Regions from separate parts of the Bradyrhizobium sp. ISRA430 genome, predicted to be linked through region 1. Evidence: predicted binding sites of a transcription regulator. Region 1 holds the regulator's gene; each other region holds the start of a gene.
The links. The regulator LexA, encoded in region 1, represses DNA repair genes until DNA is damaged. The targets are predictions, from matches to a motif close to TGTTCNNNNTGTGTTCNG.
Positions count from the first base shown of each region.

Region 2: the regulator LexA is predicted to act here: its motif matches at 2,830-2,847, upstream of recA (recombinase RecA).
Region 3: the regulator LexA is predicted to act here: its motif matches at 3,476-3,493, upstream of MTX21_RS25885 (YifB family Mg chelatase-like AAA ATPase).

Region 1 covers NZ_CP094516.1:896,172-901,349, reverse strand. The annotation lists gene MTX21_RS04695 (HAD-IA family hydrolase) at 1-481, shown strand, start outside; gene MTX21_RS04690 (hypothetical protein) at 652-861, shown strand; gene glp (gephyrin-like molybdotransferase Glp) at 1,098-2,309, shown strand; gene lexA (transcriptional repressor LexA) at 2,485-3,183, shown strand; gene MTX21_RS04675 (hypothetical protein) at 3,478-3,909, shown strand; gene MTX21_RS04670 (ComEC/Rec2 family competence protein) at 3,998-5,178, opposite strand, start outside.
Region 2 covers NZ_CP094516.1:53,382-58,559, reverse strand. The annotation lists gene gcvP (aminomethyl-transferring glycine dehydrogenase) at 1-564, shown strand, start outside; gene MTX21_RS00330 (DUF1835 domain-containing protein) at 569-1,552, opposite strand; gene recA (recombinase RecA) at 1,649-2,737, opposite strand; gene MTX21_RS00320 (DUF2798 domain-containing protein) at 3,711-3,950, opposite strand; gene MTX21_RS00315 (hypothetical protein) at 4,517-4,750, shown strand; gene MTX21_RS00310 (hypothetical protein) at 4,764-5,018, opposite strand; gene MTX21_RS00305 (hypothetical protein) at 5,124-5,178, opposite strand, start outside.
Region 3 covers NZ_CP094516.1:5,453,805-5,458,982, reverse strand. The annotation lists gene MTX21_RS25895 (ATP-binding protein) at 1-1,187, opposite strand, end outside; gene MTX21_RS25890 (hypothetical protein) at 1,313-1,780, opposite strand; gene MTX21_RS25885 (YifB family Mg chelatase-like AAA ATPase) at 1,879-3,417, opposite strand; gene MTX21_RS25880 (PilZ domain-containing protein) at 3,645-3,890, shown strand; gene MTX21_RS25875 (tetratricopeptide repeat protein) at 3,978-4,754, shown strand; gene MTX21_RS25870 (AAA family ATPase) at 4,773-5,178, opposite strand, start outside.

The sequences.
Region 1 (5,178 bases):
GCGTGACGAGGCCTACAAGCTGCACGAAGTCGGCAAGCTCAGTGACGCGGCATATTTCGACTCGCTGCGCTCATCGCTCGGCATCAGCCTTTCGGACGCGCAGTTCCTGGAGGGCTGGAACGCGGTGTTCACGGGGGAGATGCCCGACATCGCGGAGCTGTTGCCGCGTGCGGCGAAGCACATGCCGCTGTACGCCTTCTCCAATACCAACCAGCCGCATGTGGACTATTTCTCGAAGGAATATGCCGACCTGCTCGGCCATTTCCGCGAGCTGTACCTGTCGTCCAGCATCGGTCTGCGCAAACCGGACGCCGAAGCCTTCGACCATGTGGTGGGCGCCATCGGCGTGCCGGCCGAGCGGATCGTCTTCTTTGACGACCTCGCCGAGAACATCGAAGGGGCGCGGGCGCGCGGACTGACGGCGGTACACGTGACCTCGCCCACCGACGTCGGACATGCGCTGACGGCGCTGGGGATCTGAGGGCCGGCGTTCTGGTGGCTTTGCTTGATCCTGCCGACGTTCACGGGAACCCATCGGCCCGCGACGAGGAACCAAATCACTTTGTGCATTTTTGTGCAGAGTTCCTGGAACGGAATGCCTGATTCCGGACTCTTGAGTTCGTCGGGGATTTCTACATCGGACTGATCGTCGTGTTGGGTAAAGCCTACCTCACCAAGCAAGCCTCTCTCCTGCTCGAATTCGCCAGAACCACGTCGGACTCGGATCTCTCAGCCAAGCTGATTAGCAAGGCCGCCGATCTGAAATCGCAGGCCGATCCCCTGCCCGACAAGGATCAAAGTCCCAACGCGCCCGATGTGGCCAAGGATGCTAGTCGGAACGAGCCGACGGGAGCGGATTGATGTTGACCATGGCCCTTGTTGCTTTCGTTCTTGCGATCGCTGCGCGGGTGCCAGTCTGCAGCGTCATCCAGATCATGTCGCACCGGACCTGAATCCAATCATCTCACAAGCGTAGAAGCCGGCACGATCGTTCGTCCGGACGCCGGGTTTTGCTTCGGCGCACGCGCTCGGCTAGAACCCTTGACGCCGAGACGGTTCGATTTGCCAATCGACTTGCCAAGCAGGAGATTTCGCCCGTGGCCCTGATGCCGGTTTCTGACGCGCTTGCCGCGGTGCTGGCCGGCGTGGAGCCGCTATCCGAAGAGATGATCGCGCTGGAAGGCGCCTTTCACCGCGTACTGGCACGCGACGTCACCGCCCGGCGTACGCAGCCCCCCCAGGCAATGTCGGCGATGGACGGCTATGCCGTGCGCGCGAGCGATGCGGCCAAGGTCGATGCGCAGCTCAGCGTGATCGGCGAGGTCGCGGCGGGCCGGCCGTTCGCGCCAACGCTGGGTGCCGGCGAGGCGGTCCGGATCTTCACCGGCGGCGTGATTCCCAACGGCGCAGATGCCGTCGTGATCCAGGAGGACACGGTCGCGGACGGCAAGCGCATCACGATCAAGGAGGCCGCCGTCGCCGGACGGCATATCCGGCGCGCCGGCGTCGACTTTTCCGAGGGCGACGTGCTGCTACGGGCAGGCGCCCGCCTCACCGAGCGAAGCCTGGCCCTCGCCGCCGGTATGAACCATCCTGACCTTCCCGTCCGCCGCCGCCCGAAGGTCGCAATCCTCGCCACCGGCGATGAGCTGGTGATGCCGGGCACAACACCCGGCCCCGGCCAGATCGTCTATTCCAACGGCTATGCGATCCACGCGCTGGCGCGCCGGGAGGGCGCCGACACGATCGACCTTGGGATCGCCGCCGACACCCTGGAGGCCACCACCGCCGGTATCCGCTCCGCCCGCGAAACCGGCGCCGACGTCCTGATCACGACCGGCGGTGCGTCGGTCGGCGATCACGATCTGGTCCAGCAGGCGCTCAAGGCCGAGGGCATTGCGATGGCGTTCTGGAAGATCGCGATGCGGCCGGGCAAGCCGATGATGCATGGCCATCTCGGCGCGATGCGCGTGATCGGCCTGCCCGGCAATCCGGTCTCGTCTTACGTTTGCGCCTTCCTGTTCATGGTGCCGTTGATTCGCGCGCTTGCGGGCCGTCAGCCCGTTCACCACCGCCGCGAGCGCGCCGTAGTCGGGGGCGAGCTCGCCGCCAACGACATGCGCGAGGACTATCTTCGCGTGCGCCTCGAAGAGCGCGACGACGGCACGCTGGTCGCGGTTCCCGTCAACAATCAGGACTCTTCTCTGCTTGCAAATCTCGCTGCGGCACAGGCACTTCTCGTGCGGCCGCCGTTCGCGCCGAAGGCCGAAGCAGGCGCGCCCTGCGAGGTGTTGCGGCTGCCCGCTTGAACGAGCCGGCCGCGCGTGTTCCGCGAAGTTTATCGTGTTCACGCAAAATTAAGCAGTTGCGGAACACATATCGAACATATAGTGTCCGTTCATGATTTGTTTCGAGCATCTAGCGGTGCGCCGCTAACTTCAGCGTCTCGGAATCGAACGACATCAACCGGGGGATTTGGTCGAGATGTTAACGCGCAAACAATACGAGCTTCTGCGGTTCATCAGCGAACGCCTGAAGGAAAGCGGCGTGCCGCCCTCCTTCGACGAGATGAAGGACGCGCTCGATCTGCGCTCGAAGTCGGGCATCCATCGCCTGATCACCGCACTCGAGGAGCGCGGCTTCATCCGCCGCCTGCCCAATCGTGCCCGCGCCATCGAAGTGATCAAGCTGCCCGAGCTTCAGGCCGCGGCCGGCAATCGGCGCGGCTTCACGCCGAGCGTCATCGAAGGCAATCTCGGTAAGGTACGCGGCTCCAGCGCCCCCGTGGACGAGGGTGAACGTCCGGTCGCTGTGCCCGTGATGGGCCGCATCGCGGCGGGCACGCCGATCGAGGCCTTGCAGACCCGCAGCCACACCATCAGCGTACCGCCGGACATGCTCGGCTCGGGCGAGCATTACGCGCTCGAAGTGCGCGGCGATTCGATGGTGGAGGCCGGCATCCTCGACGGCGACATGGCGCTGATCCAGCGCAACGAGAGCGCCGACACCGGCGACATCGTGGTGGCCCTGATCGACGACGAGGAAGCGACCCTGAAACGCTTCCGCCGGCGCGGCGCCTCGATCGCGCTCGAGCCGGCCAATGCGGCCTACGAGGTGCGCATCCTGCCGCCGAACCGCGTAAAGATTCAGGGCAAGCTGATCGGGCTGTACCGGAAATACTGAGCGTCTTCGGCGAGGCGTGAGCCGATGCAAGTCGCGTGGAGCAATCGACCTCCGCCGCGTGTTGTGCAGCGCCGGTGAATTCAGGATTGATCTCGACGAGCGCAACAGAAGAAAATTCGCACGAGCCTGCTTTGTTCCAAAGGCTCTTGCTCAACGCAGAAAAGATAATGTGATCGGCAGGTCTGCACGCAAGTCGCAGATTTGCCCTCAACATCGCATATCATCGGAGCCTTCCTGATAGAGGCCTGGGCCTCCGGGGGCACGGGTCGCTATCTCTTATGAGGAGCACTTGCGATGTGTGACTACAGCCTGCATGCCGTCGCGACCCGTCCCGCCCAGGTCGGTGAGACGATCGTCACGACAACCTTCCGCGGCACCTCGACGCGCGGCTTCGCTTCGGAAGCCGATCTCTCCGTCGCGGTCTGCCTGCTGCCGGGAACGGAGCTCGCCTTCGCCGACAACGTCCGCTACGACAATCGCTGGATCTGGACGCGCACCATCAACTCCCGCGTCGGCAAGTTCGGCAAAGTCGATCCGCACATTCCCGATCGCCATCATGACGCGATCGAATTCCCCGACGGCAAATATGTGCTGGTGACGCAGCTCGTCGAAGGCCAGCGCGCAACCGTGCTGCAATTGCCGGTGACCCAGCCGGCCGGTGAGCACAAGCCGCAAGTCGCCGCTGACAGGCCGCAGCCGACCGTTACGCGCCTGCCGATCGGCTGACGCGTAATATTTGAGCATGATCTCCGCGCAAACGCATTCCGCGTTTGTCGCGAAGGGAAAAACGCTACACACTTTTCCGGATCATGCGTCAGTCCTCGACCTGAAGGTCGGCCTCCGACGGCGTTGCGTCCCTGGAGCGCGGTGCGGCCGGCCGTGGCGCGAGGTTTGGTTCATAATAGCCATCGCCGGCGATTGCCGGCGACCAGGGGCGATTTGCGCCCCTCGCCCTCACCGCCTGCACCGCAAAGCCGTCGCCGCGGCGCGCGAGCGCCAAGCCGCCCTGGCTCATGAGACGATCCCGGTCGACCACCATCGCCGCACAATCGGGCGGCGCGGGTCTCGCTGTCACCACCAGCGCAGCCCGGCTGCAATCATCCGAGAGCGCATCCACGCGCAGCGCCAGCGCGATCAGGCGGCCGTCGGCGAGCGGGGTCACGCATCCGGATTCGTCGCATGACACGCCGCTACCGAGCGATGCATCACCGGCGCTGCGCGGATCGGCATCGGCCGCAAGCCACTCCTTGGCGAGGAACGCGTCCTTGTTCGCCGCGATGAGATGCAAGCGGCCGTCGCTGCCGCGCACTGCGATGTTACGCCCGTCGCCTGCGATCAGGACGTCCGGCTGGCGCACGGACACCGCCCACACAATCGCTGCGACCAGCACGAGCGCACCGGTCCAGCGCAAGGGCGTGCGCAACAGGCCCATCAGGACGATGCCGATGCTCGCCGCGATCAGCGGGGCGATGCCGAAAGCGGCAATGCGGCCGACCGCGCCCGGAAGATTCGCAACCCACTGCGCGACCACGACCATCCAGTCGATGCCGACACCCATCAGCCACCAGAACACGCCGTCGAGCCCGAACGGCGCTGCGATCAATCCCAACAGCCCGGCCGGCATCACCAGCGCCGAGACCACCGGCATCGCCGCGAGGTTCGCGAGCACACCGAACGGCGTGACGCGGTGAAAGTGGAAGGCGGCATAGGGCGTGGTCGCAAAGCCCGCGATCAGCGAGGCCAGGAACAGCATGGCGATCTCACGGCCGCCCCACAGCGCAATCCGCGCCGTCGCCGAATGATCGGGTGAGGCAAACAGGTTCGGCATGCCGATCTGCACCAGCGCAACCAGCCCAAGCGTTGCCGCAAACGACATCTGGAAGCTCGGATGCACCAGCGCCTCCGGCGCGACCGCAAGCACGATCAGCGCGGCCACCGCCAGCGTGCGGAACGTGATGGCTCGGCGATCGACCATGACCGCGATCAGCACCACTG
Region 2 (5,178 bases), 840 kb from region 1:
TTGAAGCGTGCGACCGAGATCGCGATCCTCAACGCAAACTACGTCGCGGCACGGCTCGCGCCGCACTTCCCGGTGCTCTACAAGAATGCCAGGGGTCGGGTCGCGCATGAGTGCATCGTCGACCCGCGGCCGCTGAAGAATACGTCCGGCGTCACCGTCGACGACATCGCCAAGCGGCTGATCGATTACGGCTTCCACGCCCCGACCATGAGCTTCCCGGTGCCGGGCACGCTGATGATCGAGCCGACCGAGTCGGAATCGAAAGCGGAGCTGGATCGCTTCTGCGATGCGATGATCGCGATCCGCAAGGAGATCGCCGAGGTCGAGGCCGGCCGCTTCAAGATCGAGGCATCGCCGCTGCGCCTTGCGCCGCACACCGTGCACGACATCGCCGACGACAATTGGACGCGCGCCTACAGCCGCGCTGAAGGCTGCTTCCCCGCCGGCACCTCGCGCACCGACAAATACTGGTGCCCGGTGGGCCGCGTCGACAACGTCTATGGTGATCGTAACCTCGTGTGCTCCTGCCCGCCGGTGAGCGACTACGCGCAGGCGGCGGAGTAAGCCGTCACGGTGCCACCAGCGAGCCGCTTTGTGCATCCCAGCGCCAGAGCCGTTCGTTGGTCAGAAGGGTGCCGCCCCACCAGCGCTTGATCGGATTGTGGCGGCGGAAATCTTCCCGACCCGCAAGGACCGCTTTGCCGAATTCCGTCAGCGCCAGCCGGCTCCGGCGATAGGCGGCGTAACGATGTCTCGCGTGGTCGGGGGTAAGTGTAGCCAGTTCCTCATCCAGACCGGCGACCGCCGGCATCGGACCGAACGCGAGCCCTTCGAGCAACGCCTCCGATTCCCATTGATCGAATACATGTACGTCGGCGGGTCCCCGCAGTTCAAACAGCCGCCTCGTGCGGATACACCCGCTCGCAATCAGCTTGAGAAATCGCATTTCGGTAGCGCCAAGTCCCGTCGTCGACGACGGCAGTTCTGCAAGCAGTTCCCTCAAGGTCGGGCTTAGCAGCGGCAGGGCGCTCAGCTTCCTCCCCGATAGATAGAAGCAGGCCTCAGGCGTGGGTGCTCGGTAGGCCTCCCAGGCCATGCTTGCGGTCTCAAGCTCGTCTTCCGTGACGTCGACATCTCGCACAGCACGGGTGCAAAGCCCTTGACTGTCCGATCCGGCCAGATCGATATCAGGCAGGCACAACCGCAAACGCGAGGCGGTGGCGGGATCAGAACGCAGGTATTCGAGGATCCAAATCAGTTGCAATTGATCATTCGGATTCCGATCGAACCACAACTCGACAACGTCGAAGTTCTCACAGAAGTGAACCAACGCCCGATTCTTGCGCAGGCGGCTGACCCGCGAAGGCCCACGGATAAACTGCGACCAGTGGGTTTCGAGATAGGGCGAGCGTGAGGCGAGATGGCCGGCCAAGTGATCCTGTGAGGGCAATGGTCCCCAGACAAACCGGAAGATGAGGGAAACAACCACATCCGCGCGGTTCGCAGGGATAAGGCAAAGGCCGGACGAACTGGTCAGGATTACGCGCTTCATTTGCCTCAGCACCCCACACAAAACGAAGCGGGCGCCGAAGACGTCGGCAACTCAACGTCCTCAGCGCCCGCTCCTCGCGAAAATCTGCCTCTAAGCCTACTCCTCGGTCGGCTCTTCGCCGTCGGCATCACGCTCCGGGGCGCCGGCCAAAATCTGCTCGGCGATCAGGCCGGAGTTCTGGCGGATCGAGGTCTCGATCTTGGCGGTGATGTCGGGATTGGCCTTCAGGAACGCTTTCGAGTTCTCGCGGCCCTGGCCGAGGCGCTGGCTGTCATAGGAGAACCAGGCGCCGGACTTTTCGACGATGCCAGCCTTGACGCCGAGATCGAGGATTTCGCCCATCTTGGAGACGCCCTCACCGTACATGATGTCGAATTCGACCTGCTTGAACGGCGGCGCCAGCTTGTTCTTCACCACCTTCACGCGCGTGGTGTTGCCGACGACCTCGTCACGCTCCTTGATCGCACCGATGCGGCGGATGTCGAGACGGACGGAGGCGTAGAACTTCAGCGCATTGCCACCGGTCGTGGTCTCAGGCGAACCGTACATCACGCCGATCTTCATGCGGATCTGGTTGATGAAGATCACCATGGTGTTGGACTTGTTGATGGAGGCCGTCAGCTTGCGCAGCGCCTGGCTCATCAGACGGGCCTGGAGACCCGGCAGCGCATCCCCCATCTCGCCTTCGAGCTCGGCCTTCGGCACCAGCGCCGCAACCGAATCGACCACCAGCACGTCCACCGCGCCCGAACGCACCAACGTGTCGCAGATCTCCAGCGCCTGCTCGCCGGTGTCGGGCTGGGAGATCAGGAGCTCGTCGATATTGACGCCGAGCTTGCGGGCATAGACCGGGTCGAGCGCATGCTCGGCGTCGATGAAGGCGCAGATGCCGCCCTTCTTTTGCGCCTCCGCGACCGTATGCAGCGCCAGGGTCGTCTTGCCCGAGGATTCCGGCCCGTAAATCTCAACGATGCGCCCCTTGGGCAGGCCGCCGATACCGAGCGCGATATCGAGCCCGAGCGAGCCGGAGGACACCGCCTCGATGTCCATCGAACGGTCGCTCTTGCCGAGCTTCATCACCGAACCCTTGCCGAATTGGCGCTCGATCTGGGACAGCGCGGCGGCCAGGGCTTTACTCTTGTCCATGGAAGATCCTTCGACGATACGCAGGGCAGTAGCGGACATTGGGTCGTGCTCCTTATGGCGGGGATTCGCGAGATGGACAAACGGTTGGCGAAGCGGGCCGGCGATAGGAGCAATGTACCCCATTTGTTCTAGGTTCGCAATATGTTCTTTCGCGGGTAGTACCTCGAATGCCTTAATGCGAATGAGCTAGGCTCGGCAAGGCCGGTGCCTACGGACGACCTACCCCGTGTGAAGCCCGCTTCGATTGGCGGGTCTCCTCGCCATCGCGAAAATTATGGAAAACAACCCCATGCAAAGTAGGGGTGAACACCCCTCCAATTGCCACAGACCACGACGTGACCGCTCCTGACGGGTAAAATTCCTCGAACCCGGCGCACCTTAGCTGGTTTCGCTCTTTCACTCATCCTTCGCGCCACTGGTAGTCTTTCAATCAGGCGAGCCACGCGCCGCCCGCCCCCAAGTCGCGCCTGTCGCCTACATCAGCGCCAACAGGATGATGCCGACGACCAGCACCACAAAGCCAGCCGCCGTCGCGGCGGCGAAAGACCGCTCTACGTTATCCATGATGCCACCCCAATATCGGCACGCCACGTTTCCCCCATGGCCTTGCCGAACGATTCAGAATGTCACCGACTTGTGTGTCCCTAGTTCTGCGATCGGGTGTCCAAATTGGGACCGGCGCGAGGCAGTATACGGCCGCTCTGGCGCGGCTATGGTTGCGAGCCGTAAGGCGCCTGTAAGCCGACTCTTCTAGCGTGATCCTGCCCGGTGGACCAACATCGAGCCTCCATACCCAGTCGACCCCGCTCTACCCTGAGCGGGGTTTGGTGTCCACTAGCGACGATGCGGCGGCCGCCGATCCTGATTCTGACCGTCGGCATGTCAGGCTGCCGTAAGCTGAGCCGGCTAGGGTGACGTGGCTATGGTGTTGCAGCCCAGCACCTCAGCCTCCAATAACCTTTGCCCCGCCCGGCTCTCCCCTGGCGGGGTTTTTTCGACCGCTGCGGCCAAATCATGCGTTCCCCTCCTCGCGCGTGAGCCGCAGCGCGAACGAGCGGATCGCCGGCGCCGCCAGCAGCACGATGGGCAGCATCGCGGCCCAGGCGACCATCCACGAGAGCAGCCAGTGCTTGACGAACAGCATCGCTTCTGCGGCCGGAAAGCTGGCAATGCCCGCGGCGATCAGCGACGTGAGACCGGACTGGATGACGCCGAAGACGAAATGACTGAAGCGTCGGGGAATGCCGAGCATGACGCGTGCCCTCGCTGTGCACCGTCGTCAGGCAAAGCAAGGCACGTGCCGTCCCGATGCTGGTTCGATCTTTCCGAATGCACGCCCGCACGAGGTCACCGTCCCGATTCCGCGGCCGTTCGTTCAGCGACGTGCTCACGGAACTTAGGGGGCTCTTAAGCGCGATGGTCCTCGCCGCGAGGACGTGCGCCATATGGCTAATTTTCCGTGAACCTCAATCGAATAGCCCGTGGTTCTCCGGCCATGAACAGAGTTCCTGTGTCAGTCATCCTGACTTACCGCAGAGCTTCCTCGAAATCAGATCGCGTTTGTTCCGGAGCGCGCTTTCAAGATTGCCGTGGACTTTCCACGACTTGACGGCAAGCTTGGCTTGTCCGCGGAATATTGCGACGGCCTCCAAGTGCCCGTTGCTCGGCAATATGTTGGCTTGCTCCGGGCCGCCAGTCCGGGCTGCCGCGGCGGGGGCCAATTCCGTAGAGGTCCGGAATTGATCTGCCTGCGGTTTGGGATTGCACTGGCCGCCTCATGGCCCCGGGGGGCGCAGCCTTACGCGATCGGTGTCAGCCATGCCACAATATTTCTTTCGAATCCGGAACGGCCGCTATTCCGGCTGCGCGGACCAAGCAACGGAATTCGCTAATCGCGATGCAGCCTGGAAGGAGATGACCAGCGTTTGCGCCGACATGGCATCCGGCATCGCCCGCAAGCTCCGCGAAAACTCGGAGTGGCACATGGAGCTTCTGGACGAATCCAAGGAGCCCGTGTTCCGCATCCGCATCGTCGCCGAATCCTTCGACTAAAGCGATCCACGCCTTAGTCGGCGCTGGGCAGCCGCCGCATGGTGAATTCGATGTCGCCGCCGGGCAGCTCGCGCCAGGTCTCGACTTCGCTCATATAGCCGGCCTTGGGGTACCGGGCGAAGAAGGCCCGTGCTCGCGCGCGTGCGGCCTCGCGCGGCAGGGTGAAGGTCTCGCGCAGATAGCCGTCGCCCGCGACTTCGGCCGACCGGACCGCCGCCCTGCGCCGGCGCGCCATCCGCTCGGCGAGATCCCGCGGACGATCGGCCATGTCTCACCTCCTCGACGCAACCCTTGGCAAAGATGTAGGGAGGGGGCTGACGAAGGGGAGTCCCGCCGGGAGCCGCATCACCGCGGCCCTCCCGGCTGAGTTCGGTCAGTTGGCGGCGGTGCCGGTCTTGGTCTTCTTGGTCGAGGTCGCGGCCTTCGGT
Region 3 (5,178 bases), 4.0 Mb from region 1:
GGCGCGATGCCGATGCCGGTGTCGCGCACCAGGAAGCTGATCTCGTTCGGCCAGATGCCGGGCTCGACGATCAGCGCGACGCCGCCGCTCGCGGTGAATTTGATGGCGTTGCCGGCAAGGTTGAGCAGCACCTGGCGCAGCCGTGCGGCGTCGCCAGCGACCTCGAGCGGCAGGCGCTCGTCGACATAGGCGGCGATCTCGAGATTTTTCGCCTGCGCGCGGGGCGCCAGCAGCTCGGTGATCTCCTCGATGAGGGTCGAGAGCGCGAAGGAACGTTGCTCGAGGTCGAGCTTGCCGGCCTCGATCTTGGAATAGTCGAGCAGCTCCTCGATCAGCGCCATCAAAGCCTCGCCCGAGGTCTTCACCGCCTTCGCATAGGTCGCCTGCTCCGGCGTCAACATGGTATCGAGCAGCAGCCCGCTCATGCCCATGATGCCGTTCAGCGGCGTGCGGATCTCGTGCGAGGCCATCGCGAGGAAGCGCGATTTGGCGCGGTTGGCGGCGTCGGCCTGGTCGCGCGCGTCCGACAGCGCGCGCTCGGTCTCGGTCCGGTCGGTGACGTCGCGCCCTACGCTCTGCAATTCGGCGGGCTGGCCGGCATCGAGGCGCACGAAGCCCTCGCGCCAGGCGATCCAGCGCGCGCCGAGATGCGTTGCGATCTTCTGGTCGTGGATGCGCGTGCCGCTGCTTTCGCGCGCGCTGTCGCCCTGCTCCAGCACGTCGAAATCGAAGCGGGTGCCGACCAGCGCGGCGCGCGCCTCGCCCGCCAGCGCGCAATAGGCGTCGTTGGCAAAGGTGATGCGGCCCTGATGGTCGCGCAGCACGATCAGATCGCCCTGCGACTCGAACAGGCTGCGGGCGCGTTCCTCGGCTTCCTTGAGTTCCCAATTGCGGTCGATCAGCGCCTCGTTATGCGCGGCCAGCTTGCGCAGGCGCTTGTTGACGAAGCGCAGCCGCATGCTCAGCGTCGCCAAGCCGAGGCAGGCGAGCGCGAACAGGAAGCTCGCACCGATCGCGAAAGCGTTCGGATCATAGCCGGAATGCTCGGCCCGGCTGCCGGTGATGAAGCCGTAGGCGGCGCCGAACGTCGCCGAGAAGATCACGAACGAGCGGATCGCGAAGGCGATCCTCGGATGACGGCGCCTGAAGCGGCGCATGCGCACCTTGATCCGGAACGTCCGACCCATCGCTACCGACCCCGACTCTTTCCGAAACCCTGTGATCGCCACCAGTGACGATGTCCCCGCCGGCGTTGCGAACAGTTTGAGGTTTGGAAGCCGCCTCCAAACAGGGTTGACGAGGCGTTAACGCCTCAGAGCGAGGCGGCCTGGAGGTGGCGGTGGCCGCCGCGGGCCCCGACGATCAATGCCGCGGCCTCGCGCGGCGAGAACGTCTTCGAGCGTACATAGATGCGGTAGTCAGCGGGCCCGTCGGGGGAGAGATAGATCACGGAACGGCCATCGCTCGGGTGCGCGGAGATCGCGACAAGGCGCGTCGCGGCGTTGGCCTCGCAGGCGCCCGGCTCATCGCTGGTGCCGTCGTCGACTACCGCAAAATCCGCGGCATCCGCGTTCTCGGTCATCTGGACCCGTACGGTGGCTTGTGTGGGATCTTCGGTGAAGGCAACCTGGATGCCGGCCGTCCAGAACAGGGATGTGAGCTCGACCGAGGTCTCGCCAAGGGCAATGCAGGGATGGGAGACCGACCGGATCTCGCTGCGGGCGAACACCGCAGCCGCCAAGAGGGGAACAACCGAGGCCAGGATCTTGAAACGCAACATGACACGCTACTCGCCAGGCCACGCGGGGGCACTTGCGGGCCTTATGGTTTGCAGAGCGTAAAGGAAACTCGTTACCGCCGGGTTGATACGCGAGGCTGTCACGCCATCTGGCGCACATCCTCCGCGAGTGCACGGTAGGACAGCGCCTCGGCGAGATGCAGCCGGCCGATCTTCTCGGCGCCGTCGAGGTCGGCGAGCGTACGCGCCACGCGCAGCACGCGGTGATAGCCGCGCGCCGACAGCCGCATGCTCTCGGCGGCATCGCGCAGCAGCTTCTGGCCCTGCGCGTCGGGCCTCGCGATCTCCTCCAGCACGGAGGCCGGCGCCTCGGCATTGGTGCGGACATGCGGCAGGCCGGCCGCCGCGTAGCGTGCGAGCTGGATGTCGCGCGCCGCGGCCACGCGCGCGGCGACTTCGGCGGAGCCTTCCGCCGACGGCGGCAGGATCAGATCGGCCGCGGTCACCGCCGGCACCTCAATGCGCAGATCGATGCGGTCCATCAGCGGACCCGAGATGCGCGTCTGATAGTCTGCCGTGCAGCGGTCGATGCGGCCACGCTTGCAGGTATAGCCCGGCTCGAACGCGTTGCCGCAACGGCAGGGATTCATCGCCGCGACCAGCATGAAGCGCGCCGGATACGTCACGCGATGATTGGCGCGGGACACCGCGACCTCACCGTTCTCCAAGGGCTGGCGCAGCGAATCCAGCACGCGCGGATCGAACTCGGGCAGCTCGTCGAGGAACAGGACGCCCTGATGCGCGAGCGAGATCTCGCCGGGCTTTGCGCGCACGCCGCCGCCGGTAAGCGCGGCCATGCTGGCGGAATGATGCGGCGAGCGGAACGGCCGCCGCGAGGTCAGCGCACCGCCCTGAATTTCGCCAGCGACGGAGGCGATCATCGAGACCTCCAGCAGCTCGCCCGGCGACAGCGGCGGCAGGATCGAGGGCAGGCGCGCCGCCAGCATCGATTTGCCCGCGCCGGGCGCGCCGATCATCAACAGGTGATGCCCGCCGGCGGCTGCGATCTCCAGCGCCCGCTTGGCGCTCTCCTGGCCCTTGATGTCGCGCAGGTCGAGCTTTGAAGCGGCCGTCTCATGCACCTTCGGTGAGGGCCGCGACAGCACCTGCGTGCCCTTGAAATGGTTGGCGATCTGGATCAGCGAACTTGCGGCAATGATCTGGATGTCCGGGCTCGCCCAGGCTGCCTCCGAGCCGCAGGCGGCCGGACAGATCAGCCCCTCCTCGCGCGCATTGGCGCCGATCGCGGCCGGCAACACGCCCGCAACGGGTGCGATCGAGCCGTCGAGGCCGAGCTCGCCAAGCACCGTAAAGCCCGTCAGTGCATCCGGCGGGATCGCCCCGATCGCCGCCATCAGCCCGAGCGCGATCGGCAGGTCGTAATGGCTGCCTTCCTTGGGCAGATCGGCGGGCGCAAGGTTGACGGTGATCCGCCGCGCCGGCAGCGCCAGGCCTGAGGCGATCAGCGCCGAGCGGACCCGCTCGCGGGCCTCCGACACGGCCTTGTCCGGGAGGCCGACGATGGCAAACGCCGGCAGGCCTGGTGCGACCTGCACCTGCACATCGACCGCGCGCGCCTCGATCCCCTCAAAGGCGACTGTAGAAACCCGCTGAACCATGCGCGCCCCAGACTGCTCCCTCGTACAATCGAGGGTAGCAGGACGCGGCGCGCCTGACAAGAACAATACAGGAACGATTTTGGCGACCCGGCAAGCCCTAACCAATCGTAAACGGGATGCGCACACTACGCCTCGAATGCGACCGGCTTCGCTCAGCACATTCCAACGAATGTTCGCTACGTTTAGAGCCGCGGGATGGGCCGTGATCTAACAAGTGAACAATCGAAATGCTTGTAAATCGCCGGAGAAGCGAACGTCGGGTGTGCAGTCGGCTCGCCAAGATTCATTTTGGCGCCGGCTCGCTGCCGAGGGACTGCACGATCACGGATATCTCCGATGGCGGCGTGAAAGTCGTGGCGGAGTTTCTGGAAGTGCCGCCGCAATTCACCATCATCTTTGCGCCCGACTATTCGCGCCAATGCCGCCTGCGCTGGCGTATCGGTTGCGAGTTCGGCGCCGAATTCGTCGACTAGGCCGCGACGAGGACGGCGCGTCCTTAACGGGAATTTAGGGTTAATCGGCAAAGCATCTCTGATCATTCGCCGACGGTAGATCAGAGTATGTCCAAGCGTTCGTCCCCTGCCTCTCCCCTGGCGAGATTCCTCCTTCCGGCGCTCTTGGTGCTGGTCCTCGGCGGCTGCCAGACCATGGGCCTCGAGGATGTGACCGGCGCGCTCGGCGGCCAGCCGGAAACCGCGAGCAAGGTCGACGCCAAACCGGACATGGACGCTCTGCGCGAGCGCTATCGCGCCAAGCCGAGCGATCCCAATGTTTCGCTCGAATACGGCAAGGCGCTACGCGAGACCGGCCAGCGCGCCCAGGCGGTTGCGGTGATGGAGCAGGCTGTGCTCGCCCATCCCAGCAACAAGGCGCTGCTCGCCGGCTACGGCCGTGCGCTCGCCGACAACGGCAATTTCCAACAGGCGTTCGATGTCCTGAGCCGCGCGCATACGCCCGAGGATCCCGACTGGCACATCCTGTCGGCGCAGGGCGCGGTGCTCGACCAGCTCGGCCGCAACGAGGAAGCGCAGCAATATTACGCGACCGCGCTCAAGATCGTGCCCGACGAGCCGTCGGTGCTGTCCAACCTCGGACTGTCCTACGTGCTTCAGAACAATCTGTCCAAGGCGGAGGAGACGCTGCGCCGCGCGCATGAGCGCAGTCCCGCCGATTCCCGCATCCGGACCAATCTTGCCTTCGTGCTGGGGCTGCAGGGAAAACAGTCCGAGGCCGAGGCCATCGTGAAAGCCGACCTGCCGCCGGCCGAAGCCGCAGCCAAGGTCACGGCGCTGCATCAGCTCCTGGCGAAGAAACAGCAGCGCGCCGACAACAAATAGCCCGCCGTCCCGTTCGGGTTACGACGCCTTGCGATGCGGCGCGGAGCTGCGCCCACCCCTGCCCTTCAGCTTCTTCAGCAGCGGTCCGAGCAGCGAGCGTTTCGGCTTCTTCACGTCGCCGCGCCCGGCTAATCGGTTGGCCATGTTCTGGAATAGCTCGGTGGTGCGGTGGTTCTTGGAGACCTCCGCGATCATCTGGCCGTTGTTTGCGGCGGCAGAGAACAGCTTCGAATCGAACGGAATCACCGCCATCGGCTGGCTTTCCATCGTCTTGGCGAATGCCTTGACCTCGATCTCCGCCCGCTTGGGCATGCCGACCTGGTTGATGCAGTAGAGCGGCGGCCGATCGTTGGGCCGCGCCGCCTTCAGCACGCTCAGCATGTTCTTGGTGTTGCGTAGATTGGCGAGATCGGGCTCGGCCACG